Regions from separate parts of the Faecalibacterium sp. Marseille-Q4896 genome, predicted to be linked through region 2. Evidence: a T-box and tRNA genes for the amino acid it is inferred to sense, from the RefSeq annotation. Region 2 holds a T-box; the other holds one or more tRNA genes.

Region 1 (14,872 bases), on a different contig from region 2:
GATGTGGTCGGCGTACTGCAGCAGCTCCGCGAACTCGTCTGCCCGGTAGGCCGCGCAGAACACATGGTTCTCTTTTTCCGGCAGCTCTTCTTTGCCAAGGCGGCTCTCGTACAGGCCGCTGGCCTCGGTGCCCGCCAGATAAGGAGCCAGCACCGGGTAAACATTAAAGTTGGAAAAAGCCTTCTGCGCCAGCAGAATTTTGCAGCCGGTGCGCTGCTGCACCCCCAGCAGAAGTTCGCCGTTGCGGCGCAGCTGCCCTTCGTCCAGCAGGTAGCAGGGGGTGGGCAGAGAGGCAAGCGTTTCCCAAGAAAGGTTTGCAAGGCCCGCAAAGGGCGGGCGGGTATCGGCCAGCCGCATCAGTCCACCAGCGCCGGGCTGTGGCTCTCGGAACGGGGCAGGCCGTACTTGTCCAGAGCGTCCAGATACGGGTCCGGATCAAACTCTTCCACAGTGTGCACGCCCTTGGTGGTCCACTTGCCGGTGAGCAGCATCAGTGCGCCGCACATGGCCGGTACGCCGGTGGTGTAGCTGATGGCCTGACTGCCCACCTCCTTGTAGCACTCCTGATGGTCGCAGACGTTGTAGATGTAGTAGGTCTTTTCCTTGCCGTCCTTCTTGCCGGTGAAGATGCAGCCGATGTTGGTCTTGCCCTTGGTGCGGGGGCCAAGGCTGGCGGGGTCCGGCAGCAGAGCCTTGAGGAACTGGATGGGCACGATCTCCTGCCCGTTGAAGTTGACCGGGGTGGTGGACAGCATGCCCACATCCTCCAGACAGCGCATGTGGTCGAGATAGCTCTGGCCAAAGGTCATGAAGAAGCGGATGCGCTTTGCCTCCGGGATGTTCTTGGCAAGGGACTCGATCTCCTCGTGGTGCAGCAAGTACATATCCTTGTCGCCCACCTGATCGAAGTTGTATTCCCGCTTGATGCTCATAGCCGGGATCTCCACCCAGTGGCCGTTCTCCCAGTAGCTGCCGGGAGCGGACACCTCGCGCAGGTTGATCTCCGGGTTAAAGTTGGTGGCAAAGGCATAGCCGTGGTCGCCGCCGTTGCAGTCCAGAATATCAATGGTGTCAATGGTGTCGAACTCGTGCTTTTTGGCGTAGGCGCAGTAAGCCTGGGTCACGCCCGGGTCGAAGCCGCTGCCCAGCAGGGCGGTCAGGCCGGCTTCCTCAAACTTCTTTGCGTAGGCCCACTGCCAGCTGTAATCAAAGTAGGCGGAGAAGCCTGCTTCCTTGCAGCGCTTCTCGTAGATGGCACGCCACTCCGGGTCGTCGGTGTTCTCCGGCTCGTAGTTGGCGGTGTCCATGTAGTTTACGCCGCAGGCAAGACAGGCATCCATGATGGTCAGGTCCTGATAGGGCAGGGCAATGTTCATCACGAGGTCGGGCTGATAAGCCTTGATGAGGGCGATCACTTCGTCCACCTTGTCGGCATCCACCTGTGCGGTGGTGATCTTGGTAGCGGTTTTGGGGGCCAGTTCTGCAGCCAGCTTGTCGCACTTGGACTTGGTACGGCTGGCGATGCAGATCTCGGTGAACACCTCGGGTACCTGACAGCACTTGTGGATGGCAACGGAGGCCACGCCGCCGCAGCCGATGATCAGAACTTTGCTCATGATTTTTCTCCTTTATGTCAATGTGTGCAAATTCGGTCAGACCTGAAAGCCGGGCCAGCCCTTGTCCAGCGCGATCAGCGTTTCGCGCAGCACCTTGCAGGCGGTGGCGGTGGAAACGCCGGTGGTATCCAGCGTGGGAGCCAGCTCGTTGAGGTCTGCGGCTACGATGTTGGCTTTCGTCACGGTGCGGATGGCATCCAGCAGCTGCAAAAAGCTCACGCCGCCGGCTTCGGGCGTGCCGGTGCCGGGGAAGCAGGAGGGGTCCAGACAGTCGAGGTCGATGGTCAGGTAGACGGGCACCTTGCTCTCGCACAGCTGTTCCGTCAGCTCGGCAAGGCCGGTAAAATCGAATTTGTGCATCTCGGTGTGCTGGGCTGCAAATTCGAACTCGGCGCGGTCGCCGCTGCGGATGCAGAACTGATGGATGCGGCCGTCGCCCACCAGCTCATGGCAGCGGCGCAGCACGCAGGCGTGGCTCAGCTTTGCACCAAGGTAGTCGTCCCGCAGGTCGGCGTGGGCATCAAAGTGCACGATGTGCAGATCCGGATATTTCTTCACAGCAGCCCGCACGGCACCCAGCGTCACCAGATGTTCACCGCCCAGCAGCAACGGGAACTTGCCGTCCTGCAGGATCTCCTCTGCGCGGGCTTCGATGTCCGCAAGGGCACTCTCGCTGGAGCCGAAGCACAGCTCCAGATCACCGCTGTCGAAGATGTCAAAATCGGTCAGGTCGGCATTCTGATAGGGGCTGTAGGTCTCCAGACCATAGCTTTCGTGTCGGATGGCCGCCGGGCCGAACCGTGCGCCCGGGCGGTAGCTGGTGGTGGAATCGTAGGGCGCACCGTACAGCACGATGCTGGCGGCGCGGTAGCTGCTGTCACAGCCGATGAAGTTTTCAATGTTGGGTTGCATCAGTGTTCCTCCACTTCCCGCAGCATTTCCTCAAGGAATGCCGGCAGGTAAAATGCGCCGACATGCAGCCGGGCGGTGTAATAGCGGGTGCGCATGTTCAGCGCCTTCCATGCGTCTGCATCCAGATCATCGATGGGATGATACTTTTTGCTGGCAAAGCCGAACAGCCAGTACCCAGCCGCAAAGGTGGGAATGTGTGCCTGATACACTCGGCTGATGGGGAAGGTGGACGCAATGCGCTTGTGGCTGCGCTGCATGGCGCTGGCATCCTCGGCATAGAAGGGGCTGCCCTGCTGGTTCACCATGATGCCGTCCGCTTTCAGGGCATTGAAGCAGCTGCCGTAGAACTCGCGGGTGAACAGACCCTCGGATGGGCCGAAGGGATCGGAGGAGTCCACGATGATGAGGTCGTACTCCTCCTCGCAGCGGCGGATATACTTGAGGGCGTTCTCAAAATAGATGTGCACCCGGCGGTCATCCATGCGGCAGGCGTTGCTGGGCAGGAAGGCGCGGCAGGCTTCCACCACCTGCGGGTCCATCTCCACAAGGTCGATGCGCTCCACCCGGTCGTAGCGGGTCAGCTCCCGCACCACGCCGCCGTCACCGGCACCGATGACAAGGATGTCTTTTGCCTGCTTGTGCACCGCCATGGGCACATGCACGATCATCTCGTCATAGATGAATTCGTCGCGCTCGGTCAGCATCACATTGCCGTCCAATGTGAGCACCCGGCCAAACTCCGGCGTTTCAAAAATATCGATGCGCTGGTAATCGCTCTGCTTGGAGTAGAGCTGTTTGTTCACCCGGATGCTGTGCTTCACGTCCGGGGTGTGAAACTCAGAAAACCAAAATTCCATCTGCATTCCCTCCTTATGCCAGAACGTTCAGCCGCTCGATGTCCGGGTCCTCGGGGCCGGTCATGCTGCAGCCCTTGGCCTTGGCGTACTCGATGTAGTTCAAAATTTCCTTGGTGATGCGCTCGCCAGGGGCCAGAATGGGAATGCCCGGCGGGTAGCACATGACGAACTCGCTGCACACCATGCCCTCGGTCTCCCGGAGCGGCAGGCTCTTTTTGGGGGCATAGAACGCCTCCTGCGGGCTGGCAGCCACAACGGGGTCGATGTATTCCTGACTCAGCAGGCCGGAGCCATCGGTCTGGTAGCGGCGCTTGATCTCGGCCAGCGCGCTGACCAGACGCTCCACCTCCTGCGGGCGGTCGCCGATGGAAAGGTAGGCCAGAATGTTGCCAATGTCGCCGAACTCGATCTGGATGTCGTACTCATCGCGCAGGATGTCGTACACCTCAATGCCTGCAAGGCCGATATCCAGCGTGTGGACGCTGAGCTTGGTAGTATCAAAGTCAAAAACGGAGTCGCCGTTGCACAGCTCCTTGCCAAAGGCGTAGTAGCCGCCCACGGCGTTGATCTCCTCTCGGGCATACTCGGCCATGTCGGCCACTTGGTGGAATACCTGCCGCCCGCGCTGCGCAAGGTTGCGGCGGGAGATATCCAGACTGGACATGAGCAGGTAGCTGCCGGAGGTGGTCTGGGTCAGGTTGATGATCTGCCGCACATAGCCCGGGTGCACATTGGGGCCGATGAGCAGCAGGCTGGACTGCGTTAAACTGCCGCCGCTCTTGTGCATGGAGACGGATGCCATATCAGCCCCTGCCGCCATGGCAGACACCGGCAGGCCGCCGCCAAAGTAGAAGTGGGTGCCGTGGGCTTCGTCTGCAAGGCAGAGCATCCCGGCATCGTGGGCCATTTTTACGATGGCGCGCAGGTCAGAGCAGATGCCGTAGTAGGTGGGGTTATTCACCAGCACAGCCACAGCATTCGGATGCTCTTTAATGGCCTTTTCCACCTGTTCCCGCTTCATGCCCAGCGAGATGCCAAGGCGCTTATCCACCTCGGGGTTCACATACACCGGCACCGCGCCGCACAGTACCAGTGCGTTCAGCACACTGCGGTGCACATTGCGGGGCAGAATGATCTCATCACCGCGCTTGCAGGCGGTAAGCACCATGCTCTGCACACTGCTGGTGGTGCCGCCCACCATGAGGAATGCGTGGGCAGCGCCAAAGGCATCTGCGGCCAGCTCCTCTGCTTCCCGGATGACCGATACCGGGTGGCAGAGATTATCCAGCGGCTTCATGCTGTTCACATCCACACCCACGCACTGCTGGCCCAGAAAGGCGGTCAGCTCCGGGTTGCCGCGGCCCCGCTTGTGGCCGGGCACATCAAAGGGCACCACCCGCATTTTGCGGAACTGTTCCAGCGCTTCATAGATGGGCGCACGGTTCTGGTTCAGCCGGAACCGTGTTCGGTTCTCACTCATGTTTTTCCTCCGTCCCTGATCCCGATGCAAACAAAAAAGCGCAAGTACCGCACAAAAAGTGCAGACTTGCGCTTTGAAAAGCATTTGAATGCGCCGCCAAAGACCCCCGGAAGAAACACCAGAGTACAAAGGCCGCTTCGCATGATTCAAAAAAGACGGGATTATGAGAGTCTATATAGCAATTCTGCTTTTACTGCTCTTTATTGACCGTTTCACAAGTCTGCACACTGACTGCGCAATTTCATGGTTGTAAAGGAACCAACTTATAAAATTTGAGCTGCTACACTCAATCAATAATGGCGGCTGTGCCGCCGGTCGGCAGTGGACCCGGCTGTCCGTATGGCCTTAGCCCCGCTGGGCGGTCCATGGTAAATTGCTTTGAAAAGACTCTGCCATGCTTTGTCTCTCAAAATCAAATGTGATTTTATCATGCACAGAAAGCATTGTCAATGATTTTTTTGAAGAAAAATTTAAAAAATCAATGCACAGAGTACCAACCTGAATACCGTTGCAAAATATTATGATGCACAGTACACGATGGTTACTACGGTTCTTATTGTTCTGCTGATCCTTGTACTGCTGGAGATCGTCCTGCTGAACGGTGCCGCAGCTGTTCGAATCCACCCGCCCGATGAGTTTAGCCTTGTCGCAAAACAAAAACCTCAGCGTACTTTCATACGTTGAGGTTTTTTGGTGGGCGCGGGTGGATGTCGCGAGCCGCGCATCTAAAAAAGCCCCGCAGGGGCTTTTTTACCCGCCGGACTATTCGGCGGGCCGATGCTGTTCGAATCCACCCGCCCAGTGAGTCTGGCTTTGCAGCAAAACAAAAACCTCAGCGTACTTACATACGTTGAGGTTTTTTGGTGGGCGCGGGTGGATGTCGCGAGCCGCGCATCTAAAAAAGCCCCGCAGGGGCTTTTTTGCCCGCCGGACTATTCGGCGGGCCGATGCTGTTCGAATCCACCCGCCCGACGAGTTTAGCCTTGTCGCAAAACAAAAACCTCAGCGTACTTTCATACGTTGAGGTTTTTTGGTGGGCGCGGGTGGATTCGAACCACCGAAGCTGAAAGCAGCAGATTTACAGTCTGTCCCCATTGGCCACTCGGGAACACGCCCATATTCACTTTTTGTGTCCTTCGCCGGACGACTTGTTTATTCTATCATGCAGAAAGGCTTTTGTCAACTGTTTTTTTACCTTTTTCTTCAAATGCGTTTTCCGTGCAGAGAAACGGCAGAGCAAAGGCGGGAAAAGCCCTGCAGCCATGCAGGCACGGCAAAGTCGGAGAAAAAAGCCAGCCGGAAGAAATTGATAAGCAAATTGCAAGAAAAACTCGGGACAATATGTGAAAAGTGCAAGACTTTTTGTCTCTGCATTGAAAAACGCAGGAAGGCGTGATATATTTAAAACGCAACAAAGTGCAACAAAATGGATGGCGCTTTTGTCACTCTGTGGCAAATCAGGCGGGATCAGTAGAAAAAGAAAGGCATAGCGACAAACCATGACGATTCAGGAATGTTATAGACAGATGGGCGCAAATTATGAGGACGTGCTCAAGCGGCTTTACAACGAAGGTATGATCTGCAGATTTACGCTGATGTTTTTGAACGACGACAGCTATCCGAAACTGGAGCAGGCATTGAAGGAAGGAAATGTGAAGGAAGCATTCCGTGCGGCACACACGCTCAAGGGCGTGTGCCAGAACCTGGGCTTTACCAACCTGTATCAGCCCACCTACGATTTGACCGAGGTGCTGCGCACAGGCACACTGGAAGGTACCAAGGAGCTGTTTGACAGCGTGACCTGCCAGTACAAAATCACCATCAATGCGATCCGTGCGCTCCAGTAAGCTCCGCATTTGGCTCGATCTCCAAACGGCATCCTTCCTTATAAAAAGGCAGGATGCCGTTTTTTATTGCATTCTGCGCAGTTTTATGATATAATGCCGGACGAACTGAACAGAAAAACAGCAGGTGCCTTTTGCCGATGCACTGCACGGCGGAAAGGGTAAAAGGGAAGCGGGTGCAGATCCCGCACGATCTCGTCACTGTGATAAGGGAGTCCGCATCAGGGTGCTTTGCACCAGCCACTGGAGCTTTTGCTCTGGGAAGGAGATGACGGGCGGCGATCTTTCAGTCAGGAAACCTGCCTGCTGTTGGTACGGGGGTGCAAACCCCAGATCACGAGGAATTGGTTGTACCAAAAAGCCCTGAAACAACAGAGGTCTTTTTGTCATGCCATCCGCAGGACAGAAGGGCCTCTTTTTTCATCTCTCTTTCCTGTACCCTTTGTTTGGTTCAAACCGCAATTTATCCAGCAGGAAAGGACAAGAACAATGAGAAAGATCGAAACCAAAAAGCTGGCCGCAGCTGTTACGGCTCTGGCTCTGTGCGCCGGCGTGCTCACCGGCTGCGGCGGTGCTGCTTCCGGCACTGCATCCAGCACCGCTGCGTCTTCCGCTTCCAGCGAAGCGAGCAGCGAGGAGGCTGACGAAATGGCAGCAAAGAACGTGGCAGACCTGATCGATGCCATCTATGTGCAGGAGCGCAATGAGGATACCGATGCCCAGTGCGAAGCCGCCAAGGCTGCATGGGATGCCCTGACCGACACCCAGAAGGAACTGGTGGAAGGTGAGAACGCCGACCCCGACTACTTTGGCCGTGACACCGGCGATGCTTCCAAGGACGATGCCCGCAATCAGGACGACATTGGCGACAACGAGCTGCTGGTGGTCTCCTTCGGCACCTCCTTCAACGACAGCCGCGTGAAGGACATCAAGGGCATCGAGGATGCTCTGCAGGCCGCATACCCGGATTGGTCTGTGCGCCGCGCATTCACCGCACAGATCATCATCAACCATGTGCAGGCTCGTGACGGCGAAAAGATCGACAACATGCAGCAGGCCATGGACCGCGCTGTGGAAAACGGCGTGAAGAATCTGGTCGTCCAGCCCACCCACCTGATGCACGGTGCTGAGTACGACGAGATGATGGAAATGATCGACACCTACCGCGACAAGTTTGAATCTGTCGCTGTGGCTGAGCCCCTGCTGGGCGAGGTCGGTTCCGATGCCACTATCATCAATCAGGATAAGGAAGACGTTGCCAAGGCTGTCACCGCTGCTGCCGTGAAGGAAGCCGGCTACGACAGTCTGGATGCCGCTGCTGCGGACAAGGTCGCCTTTGTCTTTATGGGCCACGGTACCTCGCACACCGCAAAGGTGAGCTACAGCCAGATGCAGACCACTATGCAGACTCTGGGCTACGACAATGTGTTCATTGGCACCGTTGAGGGCAAGCCGGAAGAGACTGCCTGCGAGAACGTCATCGAGGCTGTTAAGGCTGCGGGCTACACCAAGGTCATCCTGCGCCCGCTGATGGTGGTTGCCGGCGATCACGCCAACAACGATATGGCCGGTGAAGATGCCGACTCCTGGCTGAGCCAGTTCAAGGCTTCCGGTGCTTTCGACAGCATCGACTGCCAGATCGCTGGTCTGGGTGGGATCGAGGATGTCCAGAACCTGTATGTCGCCCACACCAAGGCTGCCATTGATTCTCTGAACGGTTGATCTTCAAGAACCCTCTCCGTCTCGCGGCCGCTTTGCGGCATCCGGTGGAGAGGGTTCATTTTTTATCTGAACAATGGTATAATAAAAGCTGATTTTTTATAATGTAGAGGTATTTCCTATGAAACGCGTTTTTTCCTGTGTTGTCGCTGCTTCTCTGGCATTGAGTCTGCTGGTGGGCTGCGGCGCTTCTTCCACGGCATCTTCTGCAGCTTCCAGTGCTGCTTCTTCCGAGGCGGCATCCTCTGTGGCTTCTTCTGCCGCTGAGACCGCCGCTTTGCCGGATGGTGTGTATACCGCCGAGTTTGACACCGACAGCAGCATGTTCCACGCCAACGAAGCCTGCGACGGCAAGGGCACCCTGACTGTGGAGAACGGCCAGATGACCTTCCATGTCAGCCTTGCTTCCACCCATATCGTCAACCTGTATCTGGGCAAGGCTTCCGATGCCGCCGACCACGAGGCCGACTGGCTGCAGCCCACCACAGATACCGTTACCTATTCCGACGGCACCTCGGAGGAGGTGTACGGCTTCGATATCCCGGTCTCTGCTGTGGATGCCGACTTTGATCTGGCTATTCTGGGCACCAAGGGCAAGTGGTACGACCATGTCGTCAGCGTGCGTGATGCCGTGGAAAAGGCTGCGGAAGCCGAGACCCCGGCAGACGGCACCTACACCTGTGATGTGACGCTGGAAGGCGGCTCCGGCCGTGCCACCGTGGAGAGCCCCGCAGCCCTGACCGTGGCAGACGGCAAGATGACCGCCACCATCGTGTGGAGCAGCCCGAACTATGATTATATGATCGTGGACGGCGAGAAGTATTTGCCCACCAACACCGAGGGCAATTCCACCTTTGAAATTCCGGTATCGGCGCTGGATACCGCACTGGATGTCACCGCCGACACCGTTGCCATGAGCACCCCCCACGAGATCGAGTATACGCTGACCTTTGATTCCGCAAGTCTGAAGGCTAACGATTGAGAATGCCCTCCGCTCACGCTCTGGGCATACTCAGCGGAAAATCAATTTTTTATTTCGCGTTTGTCGCGGCTCCGACGCTTGTCAGGGCAAAGCCCTTCCATCTGCTATCGCCGATCGCTCGCCTGCTTGAAAGACCCACTGGGGCTTTCATTGCTGCGCAACCGCAGGGCCGCTCCAAACGCCTTTTCACAAGAGGGGTCGGAACGACAAACGTCCGGATATTTGAATGAAAATCACTCGCAACCAATTTCTGAAACTGATCCCTGCTGCGGCGCTGACGCTGACCGGCTGCGGCAGCAAGGCTCAACCTGCCAATACGGAAAGTCTTGTTTTTTCCCATCATTACAAGCTGGACTATGCACAGCAGTTCACAGCGGACTGCTATGAGGGCGGCTATACCATGCTGACCATCGCGGAGTCGGATGCACGGTTCCTTGTTGTGCCGGAAGATGCTGCGGAGGTGGACGGTCTGCCTGCTGATGTGACTGTGCTGCGCCAGCCGGTGGAGAATATTTATCTGGTCTCCACCTCGGTGATGGATCTGCTTTTGCATCTGGACGCACTGGACAGCGTGGCCTTTTCCGGCACCAAGGCCGAGGGCTGGTATCTGCCCGCGGTGCAGCAGGCCATGGAAGAGGGAAAAATCGCGTATGCAGGCAAGTACAGCGCCCCGGATTACGAGCAGATCCTGGCAGCGGGCTGCCGCCTTGCCATTGAGAATACCATGATCCTGCACACGCCGGAGGTAAAGGAGCAGCTGGAACACTTTGGCATCCCGGTGCTGGTGGAGCGTTCCAGCTACGAGAGCGACCCGCTGGCCCGCATGGAGTGGATCAAGCTTTACGGCATCCTGCTGGGCAGGGAAGAACAGGCCGAGCAGGTGTTTTCCGCGCAGGAGACAGCCGTTCAGCCCATCCTCTCGCAGAAACCCACGGGAAAAAGCTGTGCCTTCTTCTCGCTGACCACCAACAACCTTGCCACTGTGCGCAAGGGCAGTGACTATGTGGCCCGCATGATCGAGATGGCGGGCGGCAGCTATGTCTTTGCGGACCTGACGGACAATGGTAACAGCCTTGCTACCATGAACCTGCCGCTTGAGGACTTCTATGCAGGTGCAAAGGATGCCGATGTGCTCATCTACAACAGCGCCATCGAGGGCATGATCGCATCGGTGAGCCAGCTGACCGAGCGTTTTCCGCTGCTGAACGAATTCAAAGCGGTGAAGGAAGGGCAGGTGTGGTGCACCACCCAGAGCCTGTTCCAGCAGAGCATGGAGCTGGCAGACCTGATCGTGGATATGAACCGGGTGTTTACCAAGGGCACACCTGCCGCCAGTACCCTGAAATTCCTCACCCATGTGGATTAAAGAATGAAAATTTTACAGAAAGGAAAGCCTATGACCCGTACCAGACGCCTTGCAGCCGCCTATATTGCCCTTGCGGCAGCCGTGGCTGTGCTTTTTGCGCTGAACCTGTTCTGGGGCAGCGTATCCCTTGCACCGGGTGCGGTGCTGACGGCACTGCTGGGCAAGGGCGGCGATGCGCTTGCGGGGAACATCATCCTGCAGCTGCGCCTGCCCCGCGCGGTCATGGCGGCGCTGTTGGGGGCAGCCCTCAGCGCGGCAGGCTACCTGCTGCAGACTTTTTTTGCAAACCCCATTGCCGGGCCATTTGTTATGGGCGTTTCCAGCGGCGCAAAGCTGGCGGTGGCCCTGACCATGGTGGTGTTTCTGGACCGCGGGATGCTGACCAGCTCGGCCACGATGATCGCGGCTGCCTTTGCGGGTGCCATGGCTTCCATGGCCTTTGTGCTGGCGGTGGCCCGGCGGGTGCAGCGCATGAGCATTCTGGTCATCTGCGGTGTGATGATCGGCTATATCTGCTCCGCCATCACCGATATCGTGGTGGCCTTTGCGCAGGATTCCAACATCGTCAATCTGCACAACTGGTCGCAGGGCAGCTTTTCCGGCGTGACATGGGCCAATGTGCAGGCTGCGGCACTGGTGGTGCTGCCTGCGCTGGCGGCATCCTTTCTGCTTTCCAAGCCCATGGCCGCCTACCAGATGGGCGAATCATATGCCCGCAGCGTGGGCGTGAATGTCAAGCCTTTCTCGGCAGCGCTGGTGCTGCTATCCAGCCTGCTGGCGGCCTGCGTCACCGCCTTTGCGGGGCCGATCTCCTTTGTAGGCATCGCGGTGCCGCACCTTGTCAAGCAGCTGCTGGGCAGCGCAAAGCCGCTGTATGTGCTGCCGGGGTGCTGCTTGGGCGGTGCGGCTTTCTGCCTGTTCTGCGACCTGCTGGCCCGCAGTCTGTTCGCGCCCACGGAGCTGTCCATCAGCTCGGTCACGGCCGTGTTCGGCGCACCGGTGGTCATCTGGCTGCTGGTGCGGCGCAATTCAGAGCGGGAGGGCGCATGATGAACGAAAAAGCACTTTGCACTGCGCGGGAGCTTGCCATCGGCTACGGCAAGACACCGCTGCTCTCGGATATTTGCCTCGGGGTGCAGCCGGGCCAGATCCTGACCTTGATCGGGCCCAACGGCGCAGGCAAATCCACCCTGCTCAAAACACTGGCGGGCCAGCTGGCCCCCATGGGCGGCACAGTGCTGCTGGCGGGGAAGGATCTTACTGCCTATACCGGAACGGAGCGGGCCAAAAAGCTGGCTCTCATGGCTCCCCACAGCCGCCGGATGGAGCTGACCACCTGCTTTGACTTTGTTTCGGCGGGGCGCTATCCCTACACCGGACGGCTGGGTATTTTGTCTGCTGAGGACAGGCAGCAGGTGCACAGAGCTTTGGAGCTGGTGGGCGCGGCACAGCTGGCAGGCCGGGATTTTAACCGCATCAGCGACGGCCAGCGCCAGCGCATCCTGCTGGCCCGGGCACTGTGCCAGCAGCCGGAAGTGATCCTGCTGGACGAGCCGACCTCTTTTCTGGATATCAAGGGCAAGATCGAGCTGCTCACCATTTTAAAGGAGCTGGCCCATACCGGTCAGCTGGCGGTGATCCTGAGCCTGCACGAGCTGGAATTGGCCGAAAAAATAGCGGACACGGTGGTGTGCGTTTCGCCCGGCGGTGTTTCCGGCGTGCTGACCCCGGAACAGGCGTTTCAGCCGGAGAATATCCGCACCCTGTACGGCCTGACCGAACAGCAGTACACGGCTCTGTTCGGCACACCGGAGCCGGAAGCCGAAAAGGCACCCGCCGGAAAACCTCAGTTTGAGCATTACGTCCGCAGCGGGCAGAAGCTGCTGCGCTGCGGCTATACCACCGGCACCTGTGCCGCGCTGGGGGCTGCAGGGGCGGCGCGTCTGCTGCTGACCGGCCGCGAACCGGAAACGGTGGCTCTGCGCACGCCCAAGGGCATTGTGGTGGAGGTGGCACCCATTTACTGCCGCAGAACGGATGCCGGTGCGGTATGTGCCATCCGCAAGGACGGCGGCGACGATGTGGACGTGACCACGGGCCTGCCGGTGATTGCATCGGTGGTGCTGGAACCGGATGCCCCCGGCGTGCGCATCCTTGGCGGCGAGGGGGTGGGCCGGGTGACGAAGCCCGGCCTTGACCAGCCCGTAGGCGAAGCCGCCATCAACCATGTGCCCCGCCAGATGATCGCCGAGGCGCTGGAACGGGAAGCTGAAAATGCTGCCTACACCGGCGGCTTTGCGGTGACCATCTCTGTGGAAGGCGGTGCCGAGACGGCAAAGCGCACCTTCAACCCGCACATCGGGGTGGAGGGCGGGCTTTCCATTCTGGGCACCAGCGGCATCGTGGAACCCATGAGCCAGCAGGCCATTCTGGATACCATCCAGCTGGAAATGAATCAGGCCGCACTGCGTGCAAAAAATGCCCCCGGCCCCCGGCGGCTTGTGCTGGCCCCCGGCAACTACGGGCTGGATTATCTGGCCAGCGCTCTGCCGCAGTTCGAGCGGTTCCCGGTGGTCAAGACCTCCAACTTTATCGGGGATACGCTGGATATGGCTGCCACGGCCAAATTTGAGGAAGTGCTTCTGGTAGGCCACGTGGGCAAGCTCTGCAAGCTGGCAGCAGGGGTCATGAACACCCACTCCCACACGGCGGATGGCCGCGCTGAAGTGTTTTGCGCCCATGCGGCGCTGTGCGGTGCCGCGCATGAGGTGTGCGCCGCCCTGATGGATGCCGCCACCACGGATGCCTGCCTTGACATTCTGGACGGCGCACAGCTGCGTGCACCGGTGCTGGAAAGCATCCTTGCCGCCATCCAGATGCATCTGGACCGACGGGCAGGCGGGGCCTTCCGGGTGGGCGCGGTGCTGTTCTCCAACCAGCACGGCCCGCTGGGCGAGACAAAAACGGCAAAGGAGCTGATGCAGGAATGGCAGAACTGAAAGGTACATTTTACGGTGTCAGCGTCGGCCCCGGCGACCCGGAGCTGATGACGCTGCAGGCTGTGCGGCTCATCCGGCAGTGCCCGGTGCTGGCCGCGCCGCAGACTGCTTCCGGCCAGATGCTGGCGCTGGACATCGCCCGCAGTGCGCTGGGAAAAGCGCTGGACGGCAAGACCATCGTCCCGCTGTACTTTGCCATGAGCCGTGACCCGGCCGTGCTGGCGGCTTCGCACGAAAAAGCCGCCGCCGCGGTGCGGCAGTATCTGGATGCCGGGCAGGACGTTGCCATGCTGAACATCGGTGATGTTTCCATCTATGCCACCTTTGGTTACCTGCAGGAGATCTTGCAGGCCGGGGGTTATGCCACCGCCATGGCGGCAGGCGTGCCCAGCTTTTGTGCGGCGGCGGCGCGGCTGAATGTGCCGCTGACCGGCGGCATGGATACGCCGCTTACCATTGCGCCCGGCGGCTGGACAGACCGCGTGCTGGAAATGCCCGGCACCAAGGTATTGATGAAAGCCGGCAGGCAATTGCCTGTCTTATTGGATACCCTGCAGCAGGCAGATAAGCTGAAAAAAAGCGCACTTGTGTGCAACTGCGGTCTGCCGGACGAGCGGGTCTACCCGGATCTTTCCCTTGAGCGGCCGCAGGAACAGGCCGGTTATTTTGCCACTGTTTTGGTAAAGGAGTAACGTTATGGTACATTTTGTTGGTGCAGGCCCCGGCGCACCGGACCTCATCACCCGGCGGGGCGCGGCCCTGCTTCAGAAAGCCGACTGCATCATCTATGCGGGCAGTCTGGTGAACCCGGCCCTGCTGGGCCTTGCAAAGGCAGATTGCGCCATTTATAACAGCGCTGAAATGACGCTGGAGCAGGTGCTGGATGTGATGCGGCAGATGGAAGCTGCGGGTAAGATCACCGTGCGCCTGCACACCGGCGACCCCTGCCTTTACGGTGCCATCCGGGAGCAGATGGATGTGCTGGATGCCGAGGGCGTTCCCTACGATGATACCCCCGGTGTGTCCAGCTTCTGCGGTGCAGCGGCGGCACTGAATGCAGAGTACACGCTGCCCACCGTGAGCCAGACCGTCATCAT
Region 2 (14,872 bases):
GACCAATGTCACTGTGAGCCGCGTCAATCTGGTGATCGCCGGCCTTGCAGAAACCACTGCAGCAGAGAAGTAAAATAAAATTCAGAATTGGAAGCCGATCCTCTCTGTGCTCTGGCCAGAGAGGCTTCGTGCTGCGAGAGGAACATTATGGAAAATATTTTGCCCCGTAGAGAAGCACGCGAAAATGCATTTTTGCTGGCATTTTCGCAGACCTTTGGTGATATCCCGCTGGCAGAGGCCATTACCAGCCATGAAGAAAACGATGAAGAGCACCCTGTGGATGGTTTCAGCAAGCATCTGCTGAACGCATACTACGATCATTCTGCCGAGGTGGATGATGAGATCCGTGCACATCTGCGCAACTGGACCATGGAGCGCCTGCCTCGTGTCAGCCTGACCATCCTGCGTCTGGCAGTTGCCGAGATGCTGTTTGGCGGCGAGAATAAGCCCGGTGTTGCCATCAACGAGGCGGTGGAACTGACGAAAAAGTATGGTGCGGACGAAGATTACCAGTTCGTGAACGGTCTGCTTGGCGCAGTGGCCCGGGATCACGGTCTGGATGCGGAGCAGGCCGAACAGTGAGCCGTTATACGCTTGGCATTGATACAAGCAACTATGCAACCTCTCTGGCAGTGTTTGATACAGCTGGAGAGGTTGTTTGCGCAAAGAAGCGCTTTTTGCCGGTAAAAGCGGGCCAGCTGGGCCTGCGGCAAAGCGATGCACTGTTTCATCATACGGTCGCGCTGCCGGAGATGATGCAGGAACTGGCGCAGGAATTTGATCTGACGCAGATCGATGCTGTGGGCGTATCGCAAAAGCCCCGCCCGGTAGAAGGCAGCTATATGCCTTGCTTTCTTGCAGGTGTCAATGCTGCAACGGCCTTTGCACATGCAAAAGGGATCCCACTTGTGCTGACGACCCATCAGCAGGGTCACGCTGCCGCAGCGCTGTTTGCAGCTAAGGGGGAACAGCTGTTTGCTGAAAAAGTTCTGCTGTTCCATATTTCCGGCGGCACCACGGACCTGCTGCTCTGCGATCAGGTGCGCCGGATCACAACGCTTGGCACCAGCACAGACCTTTATGCCGGACAGGCTGTGGACCGTGTGGGGGTCAGGCTTGGCTTTGGCTTCCCGGCGGGTGCCGAGGTTTCCCGTCTGGCTGCACAGTGCACTGAGGAGATCAAGCCAAAATCCAGCGTGAAGGGGATGCAATGCAGCCTTTCCGGGCTGGAAAACCAGTGCAATGCCCTGCTTGCCGCAGGCAAAACGCCGGAATATGTGTGCAAGTACTGCCTGCTCTGTGTGGCGGATACAGTGGTAAAAATGACCAAAGCTGCACAGAAGGAATACCCCGGCCTGCCGGTGGTATGTGCTGGCGGAGTGATGAGCAGCGATATCATCCGTGCATGGGTGCAGAAACGTCTGCCGCAGGTCTACTTTGTGCCGGGACAGTATTCCAGCGATAATGCCATCGGTGTTTCGATCCTGGCAGCGCGGGAGGCCGGATTATGGCTGAAGTGATTACCGTTTCAGCACTCAACCGTTATGTAAAAACGCTGCTGGATGCCAACGATGCTTTGTTTGACCTTGCCCTGCGCGGCGAGATCGCAAATTTTGTACAGAATGCGCGCAGCGGGCACTGCTATTTTTCTCTGCGGGATGATGTCTGCAGCGTCAAAGCGGTAATGTTCCGCACTGATGCACGCCGCCTTGCTTTCCGCCCGGAAGAGGGAATGCGTGTAGTCGTGCGCTGCCGCGCTACCCTTTATGAGCGCGACGGCGCATTTCAGCTGTACGTGAACGATATGTTCCCGGATGGCATTGGTGCCGCACAGCTGGCGTTGGAACAGCTCAAGGCGAAACTGGAGCAGGAGGGCCTGTTTGCACCGGAGCACAAAAAGCCGCTGCCGGAATTTCCTAAATGCATCGGTGTTGTTACCAGCAAGACGGGAGCTGCCCTGCAGGACATCCGCAATGTGCTCACACGGCGCTGGCCATCGGTACGGCTGCTGCTGTGTCCGGTGACAGTGCAGGGGTTTGAAGCCGCGCAGCAGGTGGCCGATGCCATCAAAAAGCTGGATCAGCGCAAAGAGGTGGACGAGATCATCGTTGCACGCGGAGGCGGCAGCCGGGAAGACCTGTGGGTCTTTAACGCAGAGATGATCGCCCGGGCTGCATACCGCTGCAAAAAACCACTGATCAGCGCAATCGGCCACGAGATCGACTATACTATTCTGGATTTTGTGGCAGACTGCCGTGCCCCCACACCTTCGGCTGCAGCAGAGCTGGCTGTACCGGATCGGGCAGAGCAGGAACGGATATTACTGGATTTGCAGCAAAATATTCGCAAAAATATGCAAAAACGTTTTGATTTATGCTATAATGGTCTGGAACAATACAACTTTGTGTTGGAGCAGGGCCTTGCACGCCGAAACTGGCAAAAAAGTCAGGGTCAGCTGCAGCAGGTGCAGGATGCCATCCGTCAGCAGATGCAGAAACGCCTGCATTCTGCAGAATTGCAGCTGGGTCATGCGGCAGCACTTACTGGATCGCTGGATCCATACAAGGTGCTGGCGCGCGGCTACACGATGGTCACAGCAGCCAACGGCACTATTTTAAATGCAGATGATCTGCAGCCGGAAAAAACAATCTATGTTCGCAGCGCTTCCCGCCGTGCAAAGTGCAGGGTGGAAGCGGTGGAGGAGATCAATGAGAGCACCCAAAAGTTTTGAGGAAGGCATGGAACGGCTGAATACGCTCCTTGCACAGATGCAGAGCGAGGATACGACCCTTGCAGATTCGGTCAAACTGTATGCAGAGGCCGCTTCTCTGATGGAGTACTGCCATGCTGCACTGGAAAAAACATCGCTGCAGATTGACGAGATCGACGCAAAGCTTGCGGGCACAGTGCAGGAGGAAAGCTAATGGACTATCAGGAGCAGTATCAGAATTATCTGGCACAGGCAATGGCCGCGCTGGAAAAGGCCTGCGGCCGTTTTCTGCCGGAAGAATCCGAGGTGTGCCGTGCGGCACGCTACAGCCTGATGGGCGGCGGCAAACGGATCCGTGCAGTTCTTGTTCTCAGCGTCTGCGATATGCTGGGCGGCAGTATGCAGGCGGCACAGCAGTTTGCAGCTGCTGTAGAAATGCTGCACTGCTATTCGCTCATTCACGATGACCTGCCCTGCATGGACAATGATGATCTGCGCCGCGGCCGTCCTTCCTGCCACAAGGCGTTTAGCGAAGCAACTGCCATGCTGGCCGGTGATGTGCTGCTGACAGAAGCATTTGAGACAGTCGCCAATGCCCCGGCAGATGCGTCTGTCTGTGTACAGGCAGCGCGGGCACTGGGTGCAGGCGCTGGCAGCCGCGGCATGGTCTATGGGCAGGAACTGGATCTGAAATACGAAGCGTTGGCCGCAACAGAAGACCAGCTTCGGCTGATCCACCGCAATAAAACGGGTGCGCTGATCAATGCAGCCATTCAGATGGGTGCGGCTGCGGCCAAAGCGGATGAAGCACAGTGCAGAGCGCTGGAACAGTATGCTTATGGTCTGGGTCTTGTTTTTCAGATCGTGGACGATGTACTGGATGTTACCAGCACACCGGAACAGCTGGGCAAGCCCATTGGCAGCGACAGCGAAAATGGAAAGACTACCTTTGTGACCCTTTATGGTGCGGAAGGTGCCATGAAGCTTGCACATGACCTGAATCAGGAGACCTGCACGGAACTGCACCGGAATTTTGGCGAAAAAGCTGCGTTTCTGGAACAGCTTGCGCAGCAGCTTCTTGTGCGTAAAAACTAAAAATAATCCATACAGAATAAAGGAAAAAGATTATGCAGCTTATTCAAAACATCCTGTCTTTCAATCAGATCCTTACGGTTTCACTGCTCGGCTGGCTTGTGGCGCAGGTGCTTAAAACCATCATCAATTTTATCCTGCTGGGCAAGTTCCAGTTGGAACGCATGTGGGGTGATGGCGGTATGCCCAGTGCCCACAGCGCAACGGTCTGTGCCATGGTCATTGCAACCGGACGCTGTGTGGGTGTTGACTCTGCCATTTTTGCAGTGGCAAGCGTGGTGGCAATCATTACCATGCACGATGCCATGGGCGTGCGGCATGAGACTGGCGAGCAGGCCAAGGTCCTGAACCAGATGATCGATCAGTGGATCGAAGTGAGCGAGAAGAATGCTCCTTTCCTGCAGAACATGCATCTGAAGGAGATGGTCGGCCATACGCCGCTGCAGGTCGTGGCAGGCGTACTGGTTGGCGCAGCCGTCGGCTTCCTGTATCCGCTGGCTTGAGACATTCTTTTTTCACGCAGGAACGCACTGCAGCAACAGAAAATCTTCATTTGAAGGACGTGTGATTTATGGGAGCATTGCTGCTGGACAGCATCAATCAGCCCAGAGATTTAAAGCAACTGAATGAACAACAGGTGAAACAGCTGTGCGCGGAGATCCGCCAGTTTCTGCTGGAGAATATTTCCAAGACGGGCGGCCATCTTGCCTCAAACCTTGGCGTGGTAGAGCTTACCGTTGCGCTGCACCGTGTTCTGGATACACCACAGGACAAAATCGTGTTTGATGTCGGTCACCAGTGCTACACACACAAGATCCTTACGGGTCGGCGCGGACAGTTTGATAAGCTGCGTCAGCTCGACGGGATCTCCGGTTTCCCGAACCCGAACGAGAGTGAACACGATGCATTCATTGCCGGGCACGGAAACACGGCGCTTTCGCTTGCGATCGGCATGGCGTGGGCCAAAAAGCTGCATCATGAAGCAGGGCTTGTGGTCGCGGTGATCGGCGATGGTGCCTTTACCGGCGGCATGGTCTACGAGGGCATGAACAACATTGAACAGCTGGACAACCTTCTTGTGATCCTGAACGACAACAAGATGTCCATTTCTAAAAATGTCGGTGCACTTGCCCGCTATCTGACTCATTTGCGCACGACCACGGCCTATTTTGATGCCAAGGATAATGTGCGCAGCTTTTTGGATGGAGTACCGCTGGTGGGCGCTCCACTGAAAAAAAACATTACCGAGTGCAAGACGCTTTTGCGTCGGGCAATGTACCACTCTACCATGTTCGAGGATATGGGCTTCCAGTACATCGGGCCGGTGGATGGCCACAACGTGGAAGAGCTGGAACGCACACTGCGCACCATCCGCAACCGGCAAGGGCCACATTTTCTGCACGTGATCACAAAAAAGGGCAAGGGCTATCAGCCGGCCGAGGTAAACCCCGGCAACTATCACGGCGTGTCGGCATTTGATCCGGATGGAATGCCCGACCCGGAGGTGGCACCAAAGGAATCGTTCTCGACGGTATTTGGCAATGCTCTTGTGACGGAAGGCGACCGGAACCCGAATATCTGCGCCATCACTGCAGCAATGAAGTATGGCACCGGCCTGCAGTTTTTTGCGCACAGCCACCCGGAGCGTTTTTTTGATGTCGGTATGGCAGAGCAGCATGCTGTGACCTTTGCTGCCGGGCTTGCAAGTCAGGGCATGCTGCCGGTGGTATGCATTTATTCCACCTTCCTGCAGCGTTCCTATGATCAGATCATCCACGACGTAAATCTGCTGCGGGAGAATGTAGTTTTTGCCATCGACCGCGCCGGTTTTGTCCCAGCGGATGGCGAAACACATCAGGGCATTTACGATCCCGCTTTCCTGAGCCAGCTTGGAATGCCGCTGTATGCGCCTTCCAATTATCAGGAACTGAATTACTGGCTGCAGAAGCTGTTGAGTGACCGCTTCCATGGCCCACGGGCAATTCGTTATCCCCGCGGTGGGCAGGATGCAGCTCTGGCGGAATTTGGCTGCACCGGCGAAGATTATGATTTCCTGCGCAAGGTGGATGATACAACAATCGTTCTGGTGAGTTACGCCGACGAACTGGCCGACCTTTTGCAGGCAGAACGTGAATTACAGCAGAAAAGCATTGCGTGTGATGTGATAAAGGTTGTAAAGCTGTATCCCTTTACAGGAAAAATAATCGCTGATCTGTCAAAATATAAAATAATCCTGTTTGCGGAAGAATGCATTGCAAACGGAAGCATTGGTGAACATCTGGAATATGCTTTGCAGCAAAACGGATGGAATGGGCGCTTTATCCATTGTGCGGTGCGGAACGCGTGTCTTCCGCATGCCAGTGTGGCACAGATCAAACAGGCAACCGGTCTGGATGCAGCGCATCTTGTACAGGCCGTGCAGATGGCCGTGACGAAAGGAGAAAATTTACTGTGAAGATTCGATTGGACCAATATCTTGTTCAGCATGGTCTGACACAGAGCCGTGAGCGCGCAAAGGCGCTGATCATGTCCGGCATCGTTTTTGTCAATGAGCAAAAGGTGGACAAGGCCGGAGAGATGATTAAGGAAGATGCCAAGGTGGAAGTGCGCGGGCACGACATTGGCTATGTCAGCCGCGGCGGCCTGAAGCTGGAAAAAGCTATGAAGTGTTTCCCGCTTACACCCAATGGCAAGGTCTGCATGGACATTGGAGCATCTACCGGCGGCTTTACGGATTGTATGCTGCAGAACGGTGCCGTCAAGGTCTATGCGGTGGATGTCGGCTATGGACAGCTTGCATGGAGTCTGCGCACAGACGAGCGCGTAGTGAACATGGAGCGCACGAACATCCGCAATGTCAAACCGGAGGATCTTGCCGAGCAGATCGAGTTTTTCAGTGTGGATGTCTCGTTTATCTCGCTGCACCATATTTTCCCGGTGGCACAGGCAATCACAACGCCGGATGCCATGGGCGTTTGTCTGGTCAAGCCGCAGTTTGAAGCTGGACGCGAAAAGGTTGGCAAGAACGGTGTGGTGCGCGACCCTGCTACCCACCGTGAAGTGCTGCACAATGCTATGGGCTATGCTGCTGCAAACGGTTTTGCTGTACGCGGATTGGATTTCAGCCCGGTAAAGGGACCTGAGGGCAACATTGAATACCTGATGTTCGTGCAGAAGAGCGGTGAACCTTCCGTGCTGGACGACAGCGTTGCAGAGCAGGTGGTGGCGGCAAGCCACAGCACGCTGGACCGCTGAGCGGCTCTGCCATCAGACCAGAAAAAGGAGCTTCCCGCATGACGATCTATATTTCGCCGAATCCCGGCAAGACCTCTGCCAACGAGATTGCACTGCGCGCGGCGCAGATTCTAATGAACCATGGTGCAGCTGTTCTGATGTGTGAACAGCCACGCACAAGCTGCAGCACGGCCGGAGTGGTTTATCTGCCGCTGGAGGAATGCCTTGAGCAGGCAGATGTGATCCTGACCATTGGCGGCGACGGCACCATTCTGCATGAGGCAAATCTTTCGCTTCGGTACGCAAAGCCGATCTTGGGCATCAATCTGGGACGCTGTGGCTTTCTGGCTACCTGCGAAGTCAGCGAGATGGAAGCCAAGCTCTCCGCTGTTGCACGGGGAGAGTTCAGCGTAGACAACCGGATGCTGCTGTATGTCCGCGTTCTTGGCCACGATGGCTGGGAGGGCCACGCCCTGAATGACGTGGTGGTCACAAAGGGCCGCCTGCAGCAGGCGATTGATTTCAGCATTTACTGCGATGATATTTTAGTAGAGCACTACCGTGGGGACGGTGTGATCGTTGCAACGCCCACCGGCTCCACAGCGTATTCGCTGGCGGCGGGCGGGCCGATCCTGGATTCCCAGACGAAGGGCGTTGTTGTAACGCCTATCTGCCCGCACAGTCTGGCCAGCCCGGCCATGGTGTTTGCGCAGGAGCGCAAGCTGAATATCTGTGTGGGACAGGTGGCCGATGATGAAGTGTTTATCAGCTGCGATGGCAGAGCTGGCTGTCCGCTCAAGGCCGGCGCAACGGCTGAAGTAAGGCTCTCCGATCAGGTGGTAAAGCTGATCACCTTCGGAAAAGCAGATCAGTTCCAGGCCATTGACCAGAAGCTTCGCAGCAGACGATAAAGGGGAGGCGAGTTTACGATGGCGCGCAGCCGTAAGGAAGATGTAAAAAGCAAGGGAGAACGTCAGCAGGTGATTCTCCGGCTTGTGCAGGAACACCCGATCAGCCGGCAGGAAGTTCTGCTGGATCACCTTTCCAAAGAGGGATTCGAGGTAACACAAGCCACCGTTTCCCGCGATATCCGGGAGCTGTGTTTGGTAAAAGCTGCCACGGCAGAGGGGTATCGCTATGTCTCCAGCCGGAACGAAAGCTTCAACCCCAAAACGCAGGGAAGGTTTGAAACGATCTTTCATGAATCCGTGCTGGGGGTAGATTACGCCGGACATGTTGTGCTGGTAAAGTGCTATTCTGGCATGGCCAACGCCGCATGCGAGGTTTTTGACGCATTGCAGTGGAAAAATGTGGTCGGCACGCTTTCGGGCGACGACACGTTCCTGATCGTTGCACGGTCGGAGCGTGATGCAAAAACGATCTGCTCGGAACTGACGAGACACATTGGATAAAAATAACGCGGGAGAAAAGATATGCTGAGCAGCCTGCAAATTGAAAATGTTGCTGTGATCCAGAAGGCTGAAGTACATTTCAAGCCGGGCCTGAATGTTCTTACCGGTGAGACTGGTGCCGGCAAGTCGATCCTGATCGATTCCATCAATGCGATCCTGGGAAACCGCACTTCAAAGGATCTTGTGCGCACAGGGGCCTCCAAGGCGGTGATCCGTGCAGCCTTTGAGGAGGTGCCCGGTACGGTACTGGACAGCCTTGAGAAGGCGGGCTACGAGCGCTCGGATGCACTGATGCTCAGCCGCGAGATCACAGCCGAGGGCAAAAGCACCTGCCGCATCAACGGAATGCCTGCAACGGCTGCGGTTCTGCGGGAGCTGTGCGGAGGACTTATCAATATCAACGGTCAGCACGACTCTGTGGGCCTTCTGAACCCGGCAAGACATCTGGGCATTCTGGATGATTATGCGCAGAACAGCGTGGAGTTTCAGGACTATTATGTCCTGTACCGGGAGCTTGTGCGCATCAAGCGGGAGCTGGATGCCATGATCACCGACGAAGCCGAAAAGCAGCGCAGGATTGATCTGTTGAGCTATCAGGTGCAGGAGATCGAGGATGCCGGACTGACCGCCGGAGAGGAACAGACGCTGGAAAGCCGCCGCAAGATCCTTGCCAATGCATCTGCCATCCGGGATAAGATCGCACAGAGCTATGCATTGCTTTCGGGCGATGACGAGGCCTCCGGCGCAGTCGATCTGCTGGGTGAGGCATCCAATGCAGTGGATGCTGCCGCGCAGCTGGATGATGCACTTGCCGGTGCATCCAGTCAGCTGCTGGATCTGTATTACAATGCAAAGGATGTTGCCGCAGATTTGATCGGTCGGCTGGATTCCTATGATACCAACGATGCGGAGCTGGACGAGATTGAGCAGCGTCTGGATCTGATCTACAAGCTCAAGCGCAAATATGGTGATACGGTAGAAGACGTGATCGCTTTTGGACAGAATGCAAGGGAAGAACTGGAGCGCATCCAGTCCTCGCAGGAGCGGCATGACCACCTGCAGGCAGAAAAGCTCCGCCTTTATGCGCTGGCCCGTGAAAAGGCAGAAGCACTGACCCAGACGCGCCTGCGCGCTTTTGAAGAGCTGAACAAGCGTATTTCCGGCACGCTGGATTTTCTGAACATGCCGGGCGTGCGCATGACACTGCGCCATACCCGCGGCCCGCTGGCAAGCCATGGGCAGGACAGCATCGAGTTCTACATTTCCACAAACCCCGGTGAGGCGCCCAAACCCCTTGCAAAAATTGCTTCCGGCGGCGAGCTGAGCCGCATCACGCTGGCCATCAAAAATGCAATGGCCGATAAGGATGCCGTGCCTACCGTGATCTATGATGAGATCGACAGCGGTGTTTCTGGCAAAGCCGCCGGGCGTATTGGTGAGGTACTGCGCCAGAGCGCACAGGGCCACCAGATCTTGTGCATCACCCATACAGCCCAGATTGCTGCACTGGCGGACTGCCATCTGCTGATTCAGAAAAATGTAGCCAATGACCGCACCTATACCGAGATCCATCCGTTGGATGAGGAGGGCAGGGTGGAAGCACTGGCCCGGCTGATCTCCGGCGACCACGTTACCGAGCTTTCGCGTGCCAATGCCCGCGAAATGCTGGGTCTTGGCGCAAAATAAGCCAAAATAAGCCGCTGCAGATAAGGGGTTGACAAGCCCGAAGCATTGTGATAAAGTAGTCCTTGTTAATGGCGATGAAGGGAACAAGTACCTTGAAGTGTTCTGCCCAGAGAAACCCCGGTTGGTGTAAGGGGCCGCAGAGCAGCAGGGGAAGTACCTCCCGGAGCTGCAGGCTGAATGCCGTTCAGGTTAGTAGGCTGTGCCGCGTGCGAGCGTTACAAACGCAGGAGTGTCTCTCTACTCTGGGGTGTGCACTCGTGAGGTCGTTTCTGTGAGGAAGCGGCAAACAGAGGTGGTACCGCGAATTTTCTCGCCCTCTGCCAAATTCATTTTTGGCAGGGGGTGTTTTATTTTTCCCTCTGCCCACAAACAGGAGGAAAAAATCATGACTCTGTATGAAGAACTCAAGGCCCGCGGCCTGGTAGCCCAGATCACCGATGAAGAGATCATCGACCTGATCAACAATGGCAAGGCAACCTTTTACATCGGCTTTGACTGCACTGCCGACAGCCTGACCGCAGGCCACTTTATGGCCCTGACCCTGATGAAGCGCCTGCAGATGGCAGGCAACAAGCCTATTGCCCTGATCGGCGGCGGCACTACCATGATCGGCGACCCCTCCGGCCGTACCGACATGCGCAAGATGCTGACCAAAGAGGATATCGCCCACAATGCCGCATGCTTCAAAAAGCAGATGGAAAAGTTCATCGACTTCTCTGAGGGTAAGGCACTGATGCTGAACAATGCAGACTGGCTGCTGAACCTGAACTACGTGGAACTGCTGCGTGATGTGGGTGCCTGCTTCTCCGTGAACAACATGCTGCGCGCCAAGTGCTACGAGCAGCGCATGGAGAAGGGCCTGTCCTTCCTCGAGTTCAACTACATGATCATGCAGAGCTACGACTTCTACTACATGTTCCAGCACTACGGCTGCAACATGCAGTTCGGCGGCGACGACCAGTGGAGCAACATGCTGGGCGGCACCGAGCTGATCCGCCGCAAGCTGGGCAAGGACGCTTATGCTATGACCATCACCCTGCTGACCGACTCTCAGGGCAAGAAGATGGGCAAGACCGCCGGCAATGCCGTCTGGCTGGATCCCAACAAGACCAGTCCATTCGAGTTTTACCAGTACTGGCGCAATGTGGGCGATGCCGATGTGATGAAGTGCATCCGTATGCTCACCTTCCTGCCGCTGGAGCAGATCGACGAGATGAGCACATGGAAGGATCAGCGCCTGAACGAAGCTAAGGAGATTCTGGCTTACGAGCTGACCAGCATGGTCCATGGCAAAGAAGAGGCCGAAAAGGCCCAGAATGCTGCCCGCGCACTGTTCAGCGGCAGCGCAATGGATACCGAGCACATGCCTTCTACTCAGCTGACCGAGGCCGACCTGACCGATGGCTCCATCGGCATCCTGACCCTGATGGTCAAGGCTGGTCTGGCAGCATCCAACGGCGAGGCACGCCGTCTGGTCGTGCAGGGCGGTGTTCTGGTGGATGGCGAGAAGGTAGCCGCTCCCACCGTTGGCTTCACTGCTGAGCAGCTGGCAAAGGGTATTGTGATCAAGAAGGGCAAGAAGATCTACCACAAGGTCACTCTGTAAAAAATATTGAACATGAAAATGCCGGTGTACTCTGTTTTGGAGTGCACCGGCATTTTTTCACTTGATGGAGGATTGCTCGCTTGCTTGCAAAATTTACAGCTCGTAAGCCTTCTTCAATGCTTCGTAAGCTGCATCCTCATTCTCTGCGTGGACCAGCAGGGAAATATCCAGATCGCTGGTGGTGATAAGCAGTACTTCAATGCCGGCCATTGCCAGAGAATTCAGTGCACGGGCAGCTACGCCGCAGCTGGTGACCATTTCTTCACCAAACAGGTTCAGCTTGGAATAACCCACGCTGATCAGCGGGGAAGCCTTGGCATCCTTGTCCAGATTTGCAACGGAAATAGCCTTCATCACCAGCGGAAGATCACTGCTGGAAGCGGTAAAGCTGAAATCAATGGTGGTGCCATGGGGTGCACTCTGGCTGATCATATCTACGACCACACCGTTATCTGCAAAGATCTGCAGGTAACGTGCGAGGCTGTTGCCCTTGAACTCTACATCCTGCACACTGATCATCATGAGGCTCGGCTCAATATTGATCTTCGATACTCCGTACATAAGGATCCTCCGTTCTGCCCGAAAGGCGGGCTTCAACAATACAAAAATATTCAGGTAAGCTGCAAAAACTCCGGGTCGATATTTTCCCGGGCAATGGACTGAATCATTTCCAGGCTGAAATCTGGATACGCCTTCCGTACTCCGTGGGCCTTTGTAAGGGCTTCGGTATAATCGCGGAACAGGTAGGTACGCACATTGGATTTGCCTGCATCATAGTGGGTCACCGTCGGCAGAAGTCTGGGAGAGAGCACGCTGCAACGGACAGTGCCGTCCGGTTCGGTCGTTTTTTCAAGCTGAACCGATAAAATTGCGCCGACCAGCTGATTGGGCTTTTCCTGCGTGCTGATAAAATTGCCCAGAGAATAGGCCGTGAACACCTGCCTGCCGTCTGCTGCAGTCAGCCACTGTGCATTTTGCAACACATGCGGGTGGGTGCCAATGATCAAGTCTGCACCCCAGTCTGCAAGGTTCTGCGCCAGAGTTCGCTGCGGATCTGCGATGGCATGGCTGTTTTCTACGCCCCAGTGCACACCCACCACCACAAAATCTGCAAGCTGACGTGCCGCTTTTACCTGCTGCTCGATCACATCGGTCTGGCTGGTATAGATCACATTGGCCTGCATGGAGCTGTTCTGCGGGATGCCATTGGTATGCTCTGTGTAGGAAAGATATGCGATCGTTACACCATTGACAGTCTGCAGCGGGACATGACCGTAGTCGCTTTCTCCCTTCCACAAACCGATCGTTACAACATCCTCCGGCATACTGCCCCAGAAGCGCAGGGTAGCGGCAATGCCGGAAGCGCCTTTATCGTAGGTGTGGTTATTGGACAGGCTGAACACCCGCACACCCGCCCGGTAAAGCGCACGGGCGCAATCGCCCGGCGTAGAAAAGCATGGGTAGGAGGATGGCTCCAATTCATCCGTGCAGAGCGTTTCCTGATTGATCCAGTTCACATCATGCTGTGCATAAAAAGGCGCAATATGTTCGTAACAGTAATCGAAACTGTAAGCTTCCTCTCCGGAAGCGCGGCGCTGCGCCTGCTTATAAATGGGAGCGTGGATCAGATTATCTCCTGTTGCAGAAAAGCGGACAGTCTGAACCAGCGGCTGCGGTTCCGGCTCTGGCGCAGGCTCTGCTTCTTCCGGCTGTGATACAGTGGCAGAACCTGCAGAAGAGCTTTCCGTGCTCACCGGTTCTGCCGTCGGTATGCTTTCCTGCAGAAAGAACTTTGGCAGCAATGGCAGGCAGAACAGAAATACGATCAGCATCGCTCCGGCTGTCCAGAAAGCCTGCCTTCTGGCACGGCGTTTTGCAGTCGGTCTGCGCCGGTGCTGTTGCGGGGATTGTTTGCTCATCCGCGTCCACATCCTTCCACCATGTTTCTGCCAAAAGCAGAGCAATCAGGCTTTTTAAAGTGCAGCGATCATATCACCCATATTGTACAGGCCCGGCTCCTTTTTTGCAAGGTAAACTGCTGCATTCACAGCGCCGTTTGCAAAAATATTGCGGGAGTAAGCGGTGTGCTTGAGGGTGATCACCTCATCCGGACCGCAGAACAGCACTTCGTGATCACCCACGATGCTGCCGCCGCGCACGGAACTGATACCAATTTCCTTCGGGTCGCGCTTCTGGCGGACAGAAGAACGGTCGTAAACATAATGATATTCGCCATTATTCTGCTCGTTGATGGCATCAGCCAGCATCAGTGCAGTGCCGCTGGGAGCATCCAGCTTGTTGTGGTGGTGCTGCTCCACGATCTCAACATCGTAGTTCACACCCAGAATAGCCGAAGCGCGCTTGCACAGCTCCGACAGCACATTGATGCCCATGGACATATTAGCGCTCTTGAACACCGGCACCGTGCGGGATAGCTGCACCACCTTGAGCTGCAGCTCTTCCGAAAGGCCGGTGGTGCACACCACGATGGGCAGCTTGTGAGCTTCACAGTAGGGCAGAGCCTTTTCCACAGCGGCCGGAGAGCTGAAATCGATGATCACATCGCCCTTGCCGTCCAGCTTTTCCAGGCTGTCATACACAGGGATGCCGTTCTGTTCGCCATCCTTCAGGTCGATGCCTGCAATCACGCGGCAGTCCTCGCGCTGTGCGATCATATCACACAGCACATGGCCCATGCGGCCGCCGATGCCCTGAATCACAATATCCGTCATAATTTTTATCCTTTCCTGCCCGTTTTTCATATCGGCATATCGCAAAATGCCCGGACAGAGCGCTCCGCCGGGCATTTTGCAGCCAAAAACTTATTCTGTAATAAGACCCTCTGCACGCAGAGCCTTTTCAATCTGCTCCTTGTGGGCCTCGCTCGGCTCTACCAAAGGCAGACGGCACTCGCCAGCTTTCCAGCCCAGCACATTCATGGCGTACTTCACCGGGATGGGATTCACTTCACAGAACAAAGCATCTGCCAGCGGCAGCATTTCCAACTGCAGCTGACGTGCCTTTGCGGTATCGCCGTCAAAGAATGCCTTGCAGCAGTTGTGCACCAGCTCCGGCTTGACATTGGACACGACGCTGATCACGCCCTTGCCGCCCAGAGCCAGCAGGGGAACC

The links. A T-box is a leader RNA that pairs with one kind of tRNA and senses whether it is charged. The one in region 2 lies ahead of tyrS (tyrosine--tRNA ligase), so its partner is inferred to be a tRNA-Tyr.
Region 1: it has a tRNA-Tyr gene. The T-box ahead of tyrS (tyrosine--tRNA ligase) is inferred to sense a tRNA for this amino acid. The anticodon was not compared.

The regions. Positions count from the first base shown of each region.
Region 1 covers NZ_JAFREG010000002.1:102,527-117,398, reverse strand. Annotated here, with positions in the region: gene J3348_RS04505 (carboxynorspermidine decarboxylase) at 1-357, opposite strand, end outside; gene J3348_RS04500 (saccharopine dehydrogenase family protein) at 357-1,616, opposite strand; gene speB (agmatinase) at 1,653-2,528, opposite strand; gene speE (polyamine aminopropyltransferase) at 2,528-3,385, opposite strand; gene J3348_RS04485 (aminotransferase class I/II-fold pyridoxal phosphate-dependent enzyme) at 3,399-4,865, opposite strand; tRNA gene J3348_RS04480 (tRNA-Tyr) at 5,897-5,981, opposite strand; gene J3348_RS04475 (Hpt domain-containing protein) at 6,392-6,712, shown strand; cobalamin riboswitch at 6,818-7,031, shown strand; gene J3348_RS04470 (sirohydrochlorin cobaltochelatase) at 7,199-8,431, shown strand; gene J3348_RS04465 (iron transporter) at 8,550-9,410, shown strand; gene J3348_RS04460 (ABC transporter substrate-binding protein) at 9,637-10,776, shown strand; gene J3348_RS04455 (iron ABC transporter permease) at 10,807-11,826, shown strand; gene cbiD (cobalt-precorrin-5B (C(1))-methyltransferase CbiD) at 11,823-13,775, shown strand; gene cobI (precorrin-2 C(20)-methyltransferase) at 13,763-14,467, shown strand; gene cobM (precorrin-4 C(11)-methyltransferase) at 14,472-14,872, shown strand, end outside.
Region 2 covers NZ_JAFREG010000001.1:184,410-199,281, forward strand. Annotated here, with positions in the region: gene J3348_RS00805 (Asp23/Gls24 family envelope stress response protein) at 1-73, shown strand, start outside; gene nusB (transcription antitermination factor NusB) at 148-582, shown strand; gene J3348_RS00815 (glycoprotease) at 579-1,520, shown strand; gene xseA (exodeoxyribonuclease VII large subunit) at 1,508-2,731, shown strand; gene xseB (exodeoxyribonuclease VII small subunit) at 2,709-2,924, shown strand; gene J3348_RS00830 (polyprenyl synthetase family protein) at 2,924-3,805, shown strand; gene J3348_RS00835 (divergent PAP2 family protein) at 3,838-4,305, shown strand; gene dxs (1-deoxy-D-xylulose-5-phosphate synthase) at 4,374-6,257, shown strand; gene J3348_RS00845 (TlyA family RNA methyltransferase) at 6,254-7,057, shown strand; gene J3348_RS00850 (NAD(+)/NADH kinase) at 7,096-7,947, shown strand; gene J3348_RS00855 (arginine repressor ArgR) at 7,966-8,448, shown strand; gene recN (DNA repair protein RecN) at 8,470-10,134, shown strand; T-box leader at 10,200-10,455, shown strand; gene tyrS (tyrosine--tRNA ligase) at 10,520-11,740, shown strand; gene J3348_RS00870 (ACT domain-containing protein) at 11,834-12,301, opposite strand; gene J3348_RS00875 (CapA family protein) at 12,352-13,659, opposite strand; gene dapB (4-hydroxy-tetrahydrodipicolinate reductase) at 13,714-14,472, opposite strand; gene dapA (4-hydroxy-tetrahydrodipicolinate synthase) at 14,563-14,872, opposite strand, start outside.